3 regions of the Pseudomonas sp. AC247 genome follow, and region 2 is predicted to be linked to each of the others. Evidence: riboswitches for the same ligand, from Rfam matches in the RefSeq annotation. Region 2 holds a riboswitch; each other region holds the start of a gene.

Region 1 (4,464 bases), 740 kb from region 2:
AGGCTTTGCTGGCAGGGCCGCAAGTCAATGGTGTCGAGATCGTTGCTGACGCCGCCGAGCAATTGCTGGATCAACTCGGTGCCGCTATTCGGCAGTTCTGCCGTGATCGGATAGCCCTCGGCCTGCAAGGCGCGAAGAATATTCAGCGCCGCCGCCGGGGTGTCGAGGCCGACGCCATTGCCGATGCGCCCATCGCGGGTCGGGTAGTTGGCGAGAATCAAGGCGATGCGTTTTTCGCCATTCGGCACCCGCGCCAGATCGATCCAGCGCCTTGCCAGTTCAGCGACAAAATCCATACGCTCAGGCTGCGCGCGATAGCAGACCACATCGGACTGACTGCGCTCGCTGCGCCAGGCCAGATCCTTGAAGCTGATCGGCCGGCTGATAATGCGCCCGTCGAGTTCCGGCAAGGCAATGTGCATCGCCAGATCACGCGGGCCGAGGCCCTGCTCACTGTCGCGCCAGCCGGGCTCGTTGTCTTGCGCGCAGATCGCCTGAATCACCGGAATGTTGCGGCGAAACGGCCGCAAATGCGGCGCTTCAGGGCTGGATTGAGCGAAACCGGTGGTGTTCAATATCACCCCTGCCTCGACTTCATCCAGCCAATCCTCGACCACCGAGAGGCAGCCGGGCTCTTTCAAACTGGCCACCGCGATCGGCAGCGGATTAAGCCCCGCCGCCTGCAAACGCTGGCAAAAAACATTGATGAACGCGGTGTTCGCCGCTTGCAAATGCGAGCGGTAAAACAGCACTGCCGCAACCGGTTGCTCAGGCCGCCATTCGGCTTGCCAGTCACTCAGTGCAGCGGTGTTTTTAGTCGGGTGGTAAATCGCCGTGCGCGGCAGGGTTTGCGGCTCGTTCCATGCGTAATCGCGGCCGAGCCAACGGCTGGCCATGCAACGGAAGAAATCCAGTGCGTTGCCCAGGCCGCCTTGGCGCAAGAACTGCCAGAGCCGGTCGCGATCTTCGGCGTTGACGGTGCTCAAGTCGCTGAGCTCCGGATCGGGCCGATCATCACCCGGCACCAGAATCACCTGCACACCGCGCTCGGCCAACTCGATCATACGCTCGACGCCATACCGCCAATAGGCGATGCCGCCGTGCAGCGAAATCAGGATGACCTTGGCGTGACGCAACACTTCATCGACGTACAAGTCGACCGAAGCGTGATTCTGCACCTGCATCGGATTGGCCAGACGCAGGCTCGGATAATCCTCGGGCAACTGCTGCGCCGCTTCGGCGAGCAGCGCCAGGCTGGAATCACCGCTGCACAGGATCACCAGCTCGGCGGGGGTTTGGCCAAGGTCGGCAATGTTGTCATCCGAGACGAAACCGCCGGGCTGAGTCCTGAGCAGGTGCATGGCTTAAACGCTGAGCGCAGCGCGCAGTTGCGCTTCGAGTTGCGCCGCGTCGAGTTCCTGACCGATCAACACCAGACGCGTCACGCGCACTTCCTCGGCGCCCCACTGACGGTCGAAATGCTTGTCGAAACGCGTGCCCACGCCTTGGATCAGCAAGCGCATTGGTTTGTTCGGGATAGCGGCGAAACCTTTGACACGGAGGATGCCGTGCTTGACCACCAGTTGCGTCAGGGCGTCGAGCAGCAGGCTTTCGTCGGCTTGCGGCAGTTCGATGGAGATCGAGTCGAAAGCGTCGTGATCGTGGTCATCGTGATCGTCATCGCCATCACCGTGGTGGTGATCGTGATGGCTGTGACGGCTGTCGATGTGTTCTTCGGAACCGGCGCCGAGGCCGATCAGCACGTCCAGCGGCAGACGACCGTTGCTGGCCTCGATGATTTTCACCGCCGGAGGCAACTCTTCGGCGACTTCGGCACGTACGCGAGCGAGGTCTTCCGGGCTGGTCTGGTCGGCCTTGTTGAGGATCACCAGGTCGGCGCTGGCCAATTGGTCGGCGAACAGTTCGTGCAGCGGCGATTCGTGATCGAGGTTCGGGTCGAGTTTGCGCTGCGCATCGACCTGATCCGGGAACGCGGCGAAGGTGCCAGCGGCCACGGCCGGGCTGTCGACCACGGTGATCACTGCATCAACGGTGCAGGCGCTGCGGATTTCCGGCCACTGGAAGGCTTGGACCAAAGGTTTCGGCAGGGCCAGGCCCGAGGTTTCGATGAGGATGTGGTCGAGGTCACCACGACGCGCGACCAGTTCGCGCATCACCGGGAAGAATTCTTCCTGAACGGTGCAGCACAGGCAGCCGTTGGCCAGTTCGTAGACGCGACCAACCGCTTCTTCTTCGCTGCAGCCGATGGTGCATTGCTTGAGGATTTCACCGTCGATGCCCAGCTCGCCAAACTCGTTGACGATCACCGCGATACGACGGCCCTGCGCGTTGTCGAGCATGTGCCGCAGGAGCGTGGTTTTGCCCGAGCCGAGGAAGCCGGTGACGATGGTGACGGGGAGTTTGGCCAGTGTTTTCATCGGTATGCCCTTTGGCAAGCGGCGGGCATACGGGACGAGAACCGGCAGCGCGCGTGCGTGCCTGGAGAGTTCGCCACCGGATCACCCCGCCCGGTTGTAGTGAGAATCTGTGACGAGGCAGGTCTCCTGGCTGACGGTGTTCAGGCGCGAGGCCTGGCGTTTGCTGCGCCTTCCCGCGGGCTCATCGATTGAGCTGGCAGTGGCGTGGCAGCGAACATCACCGTTCACAGTTGCGGGGGCAGCCGCGGCATTGACCGCGTTCCCTTCTTAGCTTCGGCGTGGGCCGAAGAACCTCGAAAGCGCAAGGCTACGCATCGGTTGGTGGTGGGTCAATGGGCGTTGAGTTTTGGTATTGGGGGCATATCCGTTGCTGCGGGTGCTGCCGCTGGCGGTTTCGCTCTTACAGCGAGTCACCTTTTCCAAACGCCGAAAAGGTAACCCAAAAGGCTTTGCCCCGGCGTACGGCACTTCGCTGAGGCTCAGTGTTCCCTCACTACGGTGTCCATCCGGGGGCATCGCCTACGGTTTGCTTCGCTGCACCTCCTCTCGATGTGTGCGGCTGCGCCGCACGGCGCTGCGCGCCTGCCCCCCGGATGGACACCTACGCTCGGCCTGCCGAAGGGGCAAAAGATCAAAAGCCAGAGCCAAAGCAGATCAAAAGATCGCAGCCTTCGGCAGCTCCTACAGGGGATTGCGTCGAAAGGTGGGTAGGCTGCCAGCCTGCTTTCGCCAGCGAACAAAAAGCACAGCCGATAACCCATGTAGGAGCTGCCGCAGGCTGCGATCTTTTGATCTTGCTCTTAAAAGATAAAGTCAAAGGATCGCGGCCTTCGGCAGCTCCTACAGGTGATCGCATCGGAAAGTATGTTGTCATCGCGAGCAAGCTTTGCTCCTACGAAAATCAAAAGCGGAACACCCACGCTCCTCACCACTCAACAGGATGAGCGTTAGCTCGGCTGCGGCTTTTGATCTGTAAGGCGACGTCGGAAGGCTGAGTGGAGGGATTGATCCGGGCGTGGGAGCGCAGCGACCGTTTGGCGCAGCCAAACACAGCGAGAGGAGGTGCAGCGAAGCAAACCGTAGGCGCTGCGCCCGGATCGATCCCGGAGCGAAGGGACCCCGAGCCCCAGCGAGCGGGCCGCACGTAGGAGCAAGCCTTTTCGGTTACCTTTTCGGCGTTTGGAAAAGGTGACCCGCCGTAAGGGCGGAACCCTAAGACGCCGTTACCGCAGCAACGGATCCACCCCAAAAAATTGACTAAAAACCCAACCCCATGCTCTCCTACACAACTTGTTACGGGTGCCCTTCACAGGGTGAAACGGGAAACCGGTGAATCATGTGCTTTACTCAAGCCCATGTCAGTCCGGTGCTGCCCCCGCAACGGTAAGCGAGCGAAGCGTCAAAACCACTGTGCCCGTACGGCATGGGAAGGAGACGCTTGCAGGTCGGCCTGACGCCAACCCCTCGTGAGCCCGGAGACCGGCCCGCAACACACAGCTCGCACCTCGTGCGTCGCTGAACATAACAAACCCGCGGTGGGCGGGCGCTGTTCGAACCTCTGCGAGCCCGACCCGCAGGGGTTTTCATGCGCTCGATTCACCCGCTGACACTCCAGAGGGAAGCGCCATGTCGATCATCAGCAGCACCGGCAGCAACACGGACAAAATCACCAGCAGCGCCACACTGAGCCAACGCCTGAGCGCCGCGATCTTCGCGTCGATCCTCGGCGCCAGCCTGGTCTACTTCGCCGGCTTCTCGCACATCGAAGCGGTGCACAACGCCGCCCACGATACCCGCCACAGCGCCGCGTTCCCGTGCCACTGAGACCTGCCGACATGATCAAGCGTATTGCGCAAACCGCAGGGTTCACCGGTCTTCTGGCCGCCCTGCTCCTCACCCTGCTGCAAAGCTTCTGGGTCTCGCCGCTGATTCTTCAAGCGGAAACTTTCGAAAAAGCCGAACCCATCGCCGTGCATGAACACGCCGAAGGCGCCATGGCCGGCCACACCCACGACGCCGAAGCCTG
Region 2 (4,464 bases):
GTCCGGGTGCGTGTCGACGCCGTCGATGGTTTTGATCTGACTCATCAGAAGCGATACGTGTAGCGCACTTCGGAGGTGAACGGCCGCCCGAGGTTGTCGACGTTGCTCGAACGGCTGGTGACGTAATTGCGGTCGAACAGGTTTTCCACCAACAGGCTGACGCGGTGCTGATGGGCGCTGTCGAGGTAGCGATAGGCGTCGGCATCCACCACCGAATAATGACCGTACTCGACCTGCTTCGAACTGGTGATGTCGCGGATATAACGGATCGCCCCGCCAGCGCCCCACAGGCGATTTTCCGACTCATAACCCACGCGCGAGCGGGCGAAGAAGCTCGGAATGTCATTGATGGTCACGCCCGTGCGCGACTCGGTGAGGTTGCGGGTCATGTCCGCCTGCACACTCCATTGGTCATTGAGCGCCAGTTTGGCGTCGGCCTCGAAACCGCGCATGCGGATCTGCCCTTCACCGTTGACCCACTGAATGTCGTCGAGGGTAATCAGGTCGTCGATCTTGCGTTTGAACAGGGTCACGCTGGCGCTGAATTCGCGGTCGAGCAAAAAACCTTTGTAGTCGAGGCCCAGCTCGGCGTTGCGGCTTTTTTCCGGTTTGAGATTGCGGTTGCCAAGCTCGTCGCCCGGTTCGTTGACGAACAGTTGCTCGGCATTCGGCAGCTTGTAGGCGCTGCCGTATTGACCGCGCAGCGACCAGTTGTCGCTGAGGTCATACAGCGAAGTGAGCATGCCGACCGTGGCGCTGTCGCCGCCGCCCATGGCCTCGTGACGGACGCCGATGCTGGGATGCCAGTCGGGCAGGGCGTCGATCTGCGGGCGCAATTGCGTATAGATCGCGTGGGCTTCGGCCTTGTCGTTGTCAATGATCAGCACATCGTCCTGACCCTTGAACCATTGGTTGTCGCTGCCGAACACCAGCACATGGCCGCCGGGCAGTTCAGCCTTGCCTTCGGCCTGCACGCCCCAGTCAGTGAAACCCCAGTAGTCGTTGTGATTGATGACTTTGGTGGCGCCGCCCTCGACATTGTTGACCCGGGTGTAACGCGTGTCCCAATCGTTGATGTGGCCTTTGACGAAGTAGCTGAAGCGCTCGTTGAGGCTCTGTTCGAACGTCGCGGTAGCGATCTGCTGCACACGGTCGTTGGTGGTGTTGTGATTGTCGACCGGGCGGGCGAAATCGAGTTTGGCGTCGGCGTATTGATAAAACAGCTCCAGCCGCGAATCGTCGCCGAACGACTGGATCGCCTTGCCACCGAACGTGGTGACTTCGTAGGCACGCTTTTTCTCGGTGACGTTTTTCAGGTTGCGGTTGCGATACGGTTGATAACCGTCGGAGACGTTGTGGCTGACGTACGCCAGCAAACCCAGATCGCCAAAACCGTTGGTGAAAATGTTTTCCACTCGCGCGTCTTCGGTGGTGCCGCCGAAGGTGTCGACGCCCAGGTTCACTTCGCCCATGGCTTGGCGCGACTGCGGGCTGCGGGTGACGATGTTGATCACCCCCGACACCGCTTGTGTGCCGAACAACAGGCTCTGCCCACCCTTGAGCACTTCGATGCGCTCGATCGCGTTGGCCGGCAGGGTGTCGAGATAGAGGCCGCCGTACAGGCGATTGTTCAGGCGCACGCCGTCGAGCAGGATCAGCGTGTCGTCATTGTGCCCGCCCAGCAGCGAATAAGTGCCGTAGTCGAACGGGCCGTTTTTCGGCGCGACGTAGAGGCCGGGAATGAACATCTGCATGACCCGGCTGACGTCGGCACTCGGCCCGGCGCGCTCGATCTGTTCGCGGCTGACGATTTCGACTTTGCTGCCGTAATGCGCCATGTCGGCGACGGTGGTGGACTCCACCGACGGGGCGGAAACGATTTGCTGATTGAGTTCCAGCGCCGTGTCGTCGGCCAGCAACAGAGGGCTGAACAGGCAGCCGAACAGAAGGGTTGGAGCAGAGGTGTTGAAAGGTCGAATCATTGTCTTCTCGAAAAGGATCTTCGCAGAAGAGCATGCAGGAGAAGGCATCGCGCACAGCCAATACCGGCCCATGCCCGCCCACCGCAGGATTTTGCCAAACAGACATTTCGGGCCGGTCTCCGGGCTCGCGCGTATCGAGGCTTTCACCTTCCCATGGCCGTCTGGCCACAGTGGTTTGTTGAAAGCATCACGCGCCTACCGTTGCGGGGGCAGCACCGGACTTGTTCGATTCGAACGTACCGGTTTCCCGTTTCACCCCATGCACGGCGGCATGGGACACCTGAAACAGGGCGGCATCTGAACATTCGAAAGACCGTTCGTCAACTTCTGCGCACCTTCGGCAACTACTACGGTGATCCACGCAACTTCATGGTCTCGGTCAAGGCGCGCTTCTGACCTCAGGCCACACCCTCCAGCGCCGCGTGGTCGATGACCACGTTGGCGCGCATTCGATAAAAGCGCAGAAACTCCTCGGCCGGCATCGGTTTGCCGAACAGCCAGCCCTGGCCGTAATGCACGCCGTGGTCGCGCAGGTAATCGCGTTGCGCCGCGGTTTCGATGCCTTCTGCGACGATCTTCAGGCGCAAGCTTTTGGCCATTTCGATGATGTGCCCGGTCACGGAACCGGTCGCCGCATCCTGATCGATGTTGTCGACGAACGACTTGTCGATCTTCAGCACGTCCAGCGGCAACTGCTGCACATGCTGAAGGCTGGAAAACCCGGTGCCGAAGTCGTCGATGGCCGCCAGATAACCGAGCGAGCGCGCCTGATTGACGGTGGCGCGGGCGGCGTCGATATCGACAAAACCGCGTTCGGTGGCTTCCAGCCAGATCTGCTTCTGCTGCACGCCGGCGTTGCGGGCAGCCGCTTCCAGACCGGGCAGGAAACGACCGCTGCTGACATCCCTGGCCGCCAGATTGATGGCCACGTGCAGCTGCCGTTCCTTGACCAGCAGCGGACCGAGGTCGCGCATCACCGCATCGATCACCTGATCGGTGATCGGCAAAATCAGGCCACTGTCCTCGGCCAGCGGAATGAACGCATCGGGGCGCACCAGCGTGCCGTCCGGATGGCGCCAGCGCACCAGTGCTTCGGCGCCGACACAGGCGCCATCGCTGAGGCTGACGATCGGTTGGTAGTGCACGATGAACTCGCGATTGCGCACCGCCAGTTTCAGCTCGGCCAGCGGCGACAAGCGCTGCCGGGTGCGGCGGATGATCAGCAACACCAACACGCCGGCGAGCAAGCCGCCAATCGGCAACAGCAGCATTTCCCGGCGGACCAGCCCCTGCATCAATTCATGGCGCGACAGCGTGGCAATGGCGACCCAGTCGCCGTTGTGTACGAGGGTGTACAGATAACCGTCTTCAAGGCCTGCGTGAGGGCCGGAGTGCACTCGACTCAGAAAATGCTCGGCCCCCGGGCGCGAGGCGCTGACCAGTTGGCCGGTCGCGGTCGCGACCGCCAGATGCAGATCGTCTTCGAGCATCACCTGGAGGAATTGCTCAGGGTCGACCAGCACATTGAACGCTGCATATTGCAGGGCCATCATCGGTTTGGCCGGGACGATGCGTGACTGCACACCGAGCGACACGCGCACGCCATCGGCGCTGGTGAAGTCTTCGCGCCAAGGGACGGCGTGATGACCGACCGGCCCCCAGGAACCGCAGGCGTAAATCTCTTCTTCGACATAGCCGACTGACTTCACCGAGAAGGTGTTGATGGTCAGCAGGCGCATCTCATCGATGCTCTCGGGCGTGCACGGTACCAGGTGGGAACCGGCGATGGCTTTCAGCGCCCCGGCGGCTTCGTTGAACGTGCCATTGGCGCGGCTGGAGGCCACAGCGGCGAGAGTTTCCAGACGCTGCTGAGCAGACGCCAGATTGAGCATCCAGGCGAGGTAGCCCATCAGAATCACTGGCAGCAAGACACACGGAAACCCCAGGAGAATGCTCCCCCAGACGATGCGTTTTTTGTTCATTTGTCGCCACCTTGGCCACAGGCCTGTGACGTGCGCACAGCACGGCTGTATCCAGCAAAGACAGAATACGGCGGTTGCGGTTTGCCGATATTGCTGCAGATCAATGTCGGTGATGAATGGGTTGAGCCTCGGTCGGTTTTGCTCCTTCTTCGGAAATAACTACTAAGGTCTATAGCTGTGATCAGCAGGCAACATTCAAGTGGCGCCGAGCGTGGCCCGTTCGCCGTGGATAACACCTAACAAGGAGGTTTTCATGCAACGTGTTTGCGAGCACTCCATCGGCGGGTTTGCCCCGCATTTGCTGCGCAGTGCCGTGGTGGTCGCCATGGCCAATGCGCTGATGCTGACAGACGCGCAGGCCGCCTGCGGACCGCTGGCGGCGGGTGCCTATAACGTCTCGCAAACCTGTATGCCCGCTGTGACTGTCGATGCGGCGATCAGCACTCAAGCGGGGACGAGCATTACCACCACGGCGGGGTCGTCACTGCTCAGCCGCGGCA
Region 3 (4,464 bases), 1.9 Mb from region 2:
CCACACCCACCGGGCGCCCCAGCGCGTTTTCGTCCTTGTCGAGGAACCCGGTCAGCACATCCACCGGTTTACCGCTCGGCTTGCCGCCGGTAAACGGCACAAAAATCACCTTGTAGCCACTGTGCGGTTTACGGTTCCACGATCCATGCTGGCCGATGAACGCGCCTTCCTTGAACTGCGCTGGCAAGGTGTTGCCTTCGGCGAAGCTCAGGCCGAGCGATGCGGTGTGCGGGCCGACCGCGTAATCCGGGGCGATGGCCTTGGCCACCAGATCCAGATTCTGTGGCGACACTCGAACGTCGACGTGCTGCCCGTAATAACTGAACGGCCAGCCGTAGAAACCGCCGTCCTTCACTGAAGTAATGTAATCCGGCACCAGGTCGCTGCCGATCTCGTCACGCTCGTTGACCGCTGTCCACAGTGCGCCGCTGGTAGGCTCCCAAGCCAGGCCGTTGGGGTTGCGAATGCCCGAAGCGAAAATCCGGTGATTGCCGGTCGCCCGATCGACTTCCCAGATCGCCGCGCGGCCTTCTTCTTTATCCAGGCCGTTCTCACCGACGTTACTGTTTGAGCCGACCGTGACGTACAGCTTATCGCCGTCCTTACTGGCGATGACGTTTTTGGTCCAGTGATGGTTCAACGTGCCGCCGGGCAGATCGGTCACTTTGATTGGCTGCGACTTGATCTCGGTCGCGCCGGGTTCGTAGTGAAAGCGCAACAGGCGATCGGTATCAGCGACATACAAATCATTGCCGACCAGGGTCATGCCAAAGGGCGAATTGAGGTTCTGCAAAAACACCGTGCGCGTCTCGGCCACACCATCGTGATCGGCGTCGCGCAGCAGGGTGATGCGGTTCGGGCTCGGCACGCCGGCCCCAGCCTTGCCCATGACTTTCTTCATGACCCAGCCACGAACGCCGCTGCTGTCGTCGGGTTTCGGCGGTGCATTGGTTTCCGCCACCAGCACATCACCGTTGGGCAGCACGTAGAGCCAGCGCGGATGATCGAGGCCTTCGGCAAATGCCGCGACTTGAGTGCCGACCGCCGCCGTCGGTTTGCCGCCCTCCGGCCAGCCGATCGCCGGGGCGATGTTCACCGTCGGGATCAGGGTCTTGTTCGGTTCGGGCAATTTCGGCGACGGGCCGGTGCCGTCGGTGACTTGCAGGCTGGAGGATTCACCGCAGGCGGCGAGCCCTCCGGCGAGGGCGATGACGAAAACGAGCTGGGGCTTGCGCATTGCTGATCTTCCCTATGAATGCATTCCTAATCATAGAGGAGGTCGCAAGCCCGATGGTTCAACTGCTCAGCCGCGGGCCTCCTTGAACAGCACGGCAATGCCGGGATGATAATTGCCGGCTTCGCTGCGCAATTTGCGGTAGGCGTAGGGGAAATACCAGGCGACCGCGCAGGTGTGTTCCTTTTGCAGGTCGTCGACCATGTCTTGCAGCTCTTCGGGGCTGGCGCTGTGTTGGGCTTTTTGCGGGGCGACAAACAGGCAGCCGAGCTTGAGGTCGCTGGCAAAGCTGATGCGTTTGGCATCGTTGGTAATGTCGAGCAGGGCTTGGGTCAGGTTGAGGTTGGTGACCCGTGGCCAGCGCTGCGTAGCCTGAATGTAAGCGCGATCTTCGGCGCTGGCAATGAACAGGTCGGCGCGGGCATTGCGCTCACCTTCTTCATTCTGTTTGCGCGTGGGCGTGTCGTTCAGGGTGACCAGTTCGGCCATCCACGCCGCTGCCGAGAGCAGGCCGAGATTGGCTTTCTCGTCATGCCAGTACGGTGTGTCGCTGTCGCCGCGTACGGCGTTAAAGCGGTCGATACAGTCAAACCAGCGTTCAAGCAGCGGGCGCAGGAATTCCAGGCGCGGGTTGCTGATGATCATGCCTTGCATCGTCATCATCCTTATTCTTGTGATGGGCTTTTTCGGGAAAAGCATGGCTCTTTGATATCATTTGTATCAGTGTGGCACAAGATTGGCGCCAGATAATTGATCGACGGCAGTTATTCGCCCGATGGCCGCCTCTTTAATTGACGCTCCACCCCCAACCCTCTAACCTTCGCGGCTTGTTTCAGGTGCTCTGTGACCCACGTCGACAGAGTGAAACAGGGAAGCCGGTGAGGGTTGTCTTCAGGTGAAGAACAATCACGATCCCGGCGCTGCCCCCGCAACGGTAAATGAGTAAAAGCTGCGCCTTGAGCCACTGCCTCGACAGAAGCGGGAAGGCGCGCAGCCAGGCCAACGCCGCTCATGAGCCCGGAGACCGGCCTGATCCATCCAGCGGCATCACGGTGGGCGATGCCAGGCTTTTTGCCGTCTATTCTTGTGCCTGCCCGCCGTTATCCAGCCCCAACGGAGAGCTCCCCCATGACTGATTCCCCCGAGCGCGACGAACGCCATCTGGCGCGTATGCAGCGCAAAAAAGCCGTGATCGACGAACGCATCGCCAACTCCCCCGACGAGTGCGGCCTGGTGCTGGTGCTGACCGGCAATGGCAAAGGCAAGAGCAGCTCGGCGTTCGGCATGCTCGCCCGCGCCATGGGGCACGGCATGAAGTGCGGCGTGGTGCAGTTCATCAAGGGGCGTAACAGCACCGGCGAAGAATTGTTCTTCCGCCGCTTCCCCGAGCAAGTGCGCTTCCATGTCATGGGCGAGGGCTTCACCTGGGAAACTCAGGATCGCCAGCGCGACATCGCTGCAGCCGAAGCGGCATGGGCGGTTTCCCGTGAGCTGCTGCGTGATCCGTCGATCGGCCTGGTGGTGCTCGATGAACTGAACATCGCCCTCAAGCACGGCTACCTCGATCTCGATCAGGTGCTCAGCGATCTGCAGGCACGTCCGCCGATGCAGCACGTGATCGTCACCGGTCGCGCGGCCAAGCCGGAAATGATCGAGATGGGCGACACGGTCACCGAAATGGGCATGCTCAAACACGCCTTCCAGGCCGGCATCAAAGCGCAGAAAGGCGTCGAACTTTGAATCAACCACGTCACTGCCCGGCGGTGCTCATCGCCGCTCCGGCCTCCGGTCAGGGCAAGACCACCGTCACCGCCGCGCTCGCCCGTTTGCATCGCAATCAGGGGCGCAAAGTGCGCGTGTTCAAATGCGGCCCGGACTTCCTTGATCCGATGATCCTCGAGCGTGCCAGCGGTGCGCCGGTGTATCAACTGGACATGTGGATGGTCGGCGAGCAGGAGAGTCGTCGGCTGTTGTGGGAAGCCGCTGCCGAGGCGGATCTGATTCTGATCGAAGGCGTGATGGGCCTGTTTGACGGTACGCCCTCGAGCGCGGATCTGGCGCGGCATTTTGGTGTGCCGGTGCTCGGGGTGATCGACGGCACGGCGATGGCGCAGACCTTTGGTGCGCTGGCGCTGGGACTGGCCAAGTATCAGCCGGATCTGCCATTTGCCGGGGTTTTGGCCAACCGGGTTGGCACGTTGCGTCATGCGCAATTGCTGGAAGGCAGCCTTACCGAAGGTCTGCGTTGGTACGGCGCATTGTCGCGCGAGACCGGCATTGAATTGCCGAGTCGGCATCTGGGGCTGGTCCAGGCCAGCGAACTGAATGACCTCGATGTGCGTCTCGACGCCGCAGCCGATGCACTGGCCAGCAGCTGCGAGGTAGCGCTGCCACCGGCCGTGGAATTTGCCGCGCCGGACGTCGTCGCTGTTGAGCCGCTGCTGAAGAATGTGCGCATTGCCGTTGCACGTGATGAGGCGTTTGCCTTCACTTACGGCGCTAGCCTGGATCTGCTGCGGGCGATGGGCGCCGAGTTGAGCTTTTTCTCGCCGATCCGCGATACGCAATTGCCGGAGGCGGACAGTCTGTACCTGCCGGGCGGTTATCCGGAATTGCACCATGTTGCGTTGTCGCAGAACACCGCGATGGTTGCGGCAATCCTTGCACACCATGCGGCGGGCAAGCCGTTGCTCGCTGAGTGTGGCGGGATGCTGTATTTGCTCGATTCGCTGACGGATGTTGAAGGCACTCGCGCTGAGCTGGTTGGGCTGCTCAAGGGCGACGCGGTGATGCAGAAGCGTCTGGCGGCGTTGGCGTTGCAGGCGGTGGATCTGCCGGAAGGTTCGTTGCGTGGGCACACTTATCATCATTCGTTGACGACTACCGAACTGACGCCGATTGCTCGAGGGCTGAGCCCGAATGGTGGGCGCGGCGCCGAGGCGGTTTATCGGGAAGGGCGGATGACGGCTTCTTATGTGCACTTCTATTTTCCGTCGAATCCTGCGGCTGTCGCTGCATTGTTTGCGCCGTCCCTTGAGGACGCTATCGCGAGCAGGCTCACTCCTACAGTGGGCGATGGTGTGCCTGACGAAACGCAATCCCCTGTAGGAGCGAGCCTGCTCGCGATGGGGCCATGACCGACAACGCATTCTCCGAAGCCGAGCGCGAAGCGGTTTACAGAGCCATCGCCGAACGCCGCGACATGCGCCACTTCACCGGTGGCAGCGTCG

What was found. Region 2 has a riboswitch for cobalamin ahead of ACZZ0B_RS09210 (TonB-dependent receptor plug domain-containing protein). Riboswitches for the same ligand answer to the same signal wherever they lie in the genome.
Region 1: it holds a riboswitch for cobalamin, as region 2 does, so the genes downstream of both, cobW (cobalamin biosynthesis protein CobW) here and ACZZ0B_RS09210 (TonB-dependent receptor plug domain-containing protein) in region 2, are expected to answer to the same signal.
Region 3: it holds a riboswitch for cobalamin, as region 2 does, so the genes downstream of both, cobO (cob(I)yrinic acid a,c-diamide adenosyltransferase) here and ACZZ0B_RS09210 (TonB-dependent receptor plug domain-containing protein) in region 2, are expected to answer to the same signal.

Annotation. Positions count from the first base shown of each region.
Region 1 is NZ_OZ409829.1:2,713,705-2,718,168, forward strand. It holds gene cobN (cobaltochelatase subunit CobN) at 1-1,361, opposite strand, end outside; gene cobW (cobalamin biosynthesis protein CobW) at 1,365-2,438, opposite strand; cobalamin riboswitch at 2,538-2,749, opposite strand; cobalamin riboswitch at 3,719-3,940, shown strand; gene ACZZ0B_RS12455 (CbtB domain-containing protein) at 4,065-4,262, shown strand; gene ACZZ0B_RS12460 (CbtA family protein) at 4,274-4,464, shown strand, end outside.
Region 2 is NZ_OZ409829.1:1,978,129-1,982,592, forward strand. It holds gene ACZZ0B_RS09205 ((2Fe-2S) ferredoxin domain-containing protein) at 1-45, opposite strand, end outside; gene ACZZ0B_RS09210 (TonB-dependent receptor plug domain-containing protein) at 45-1,982, opposite strand; cobalamin riboswitch at 2,076-2,281, opposite strand; gene ACZZ0B_RS09215 (EAL domain-containing protein) at 2,381-3,964, opposite strand; gene ACZZ0B_RS09220 (autotransporter outer membrane beta-barrel domain-containing protein) at 4,218-4,464, shown strand, end outside.
Region 3 is NZ_OZ409829.1:3,889,092-3,893,555, reverse strand. It holds gene ACZZ0B_RS17540 (PQQ-dependent sugar dehydrogenase) at 1-1,237, opposite strand, end outside; gene ACZZ0B_RS17535 (hypothetical protein) at 1,304-1,888, opposite strand; cobalamin riboswitch at 2,052-2,281, shown strand; gene cobO (cob(I)yrinic acid a,c-diamide adenosyltransferase) at 2,363-2,974, shown strand; gene ACZZ0B_RS17525 (cobyrinate a,c-diamide synthase) at 2,971-4,371, shown strand; gene bluB (5,6-dimethylbenzimidazole synthase) at 4,368-4,464, shown strand, end outside.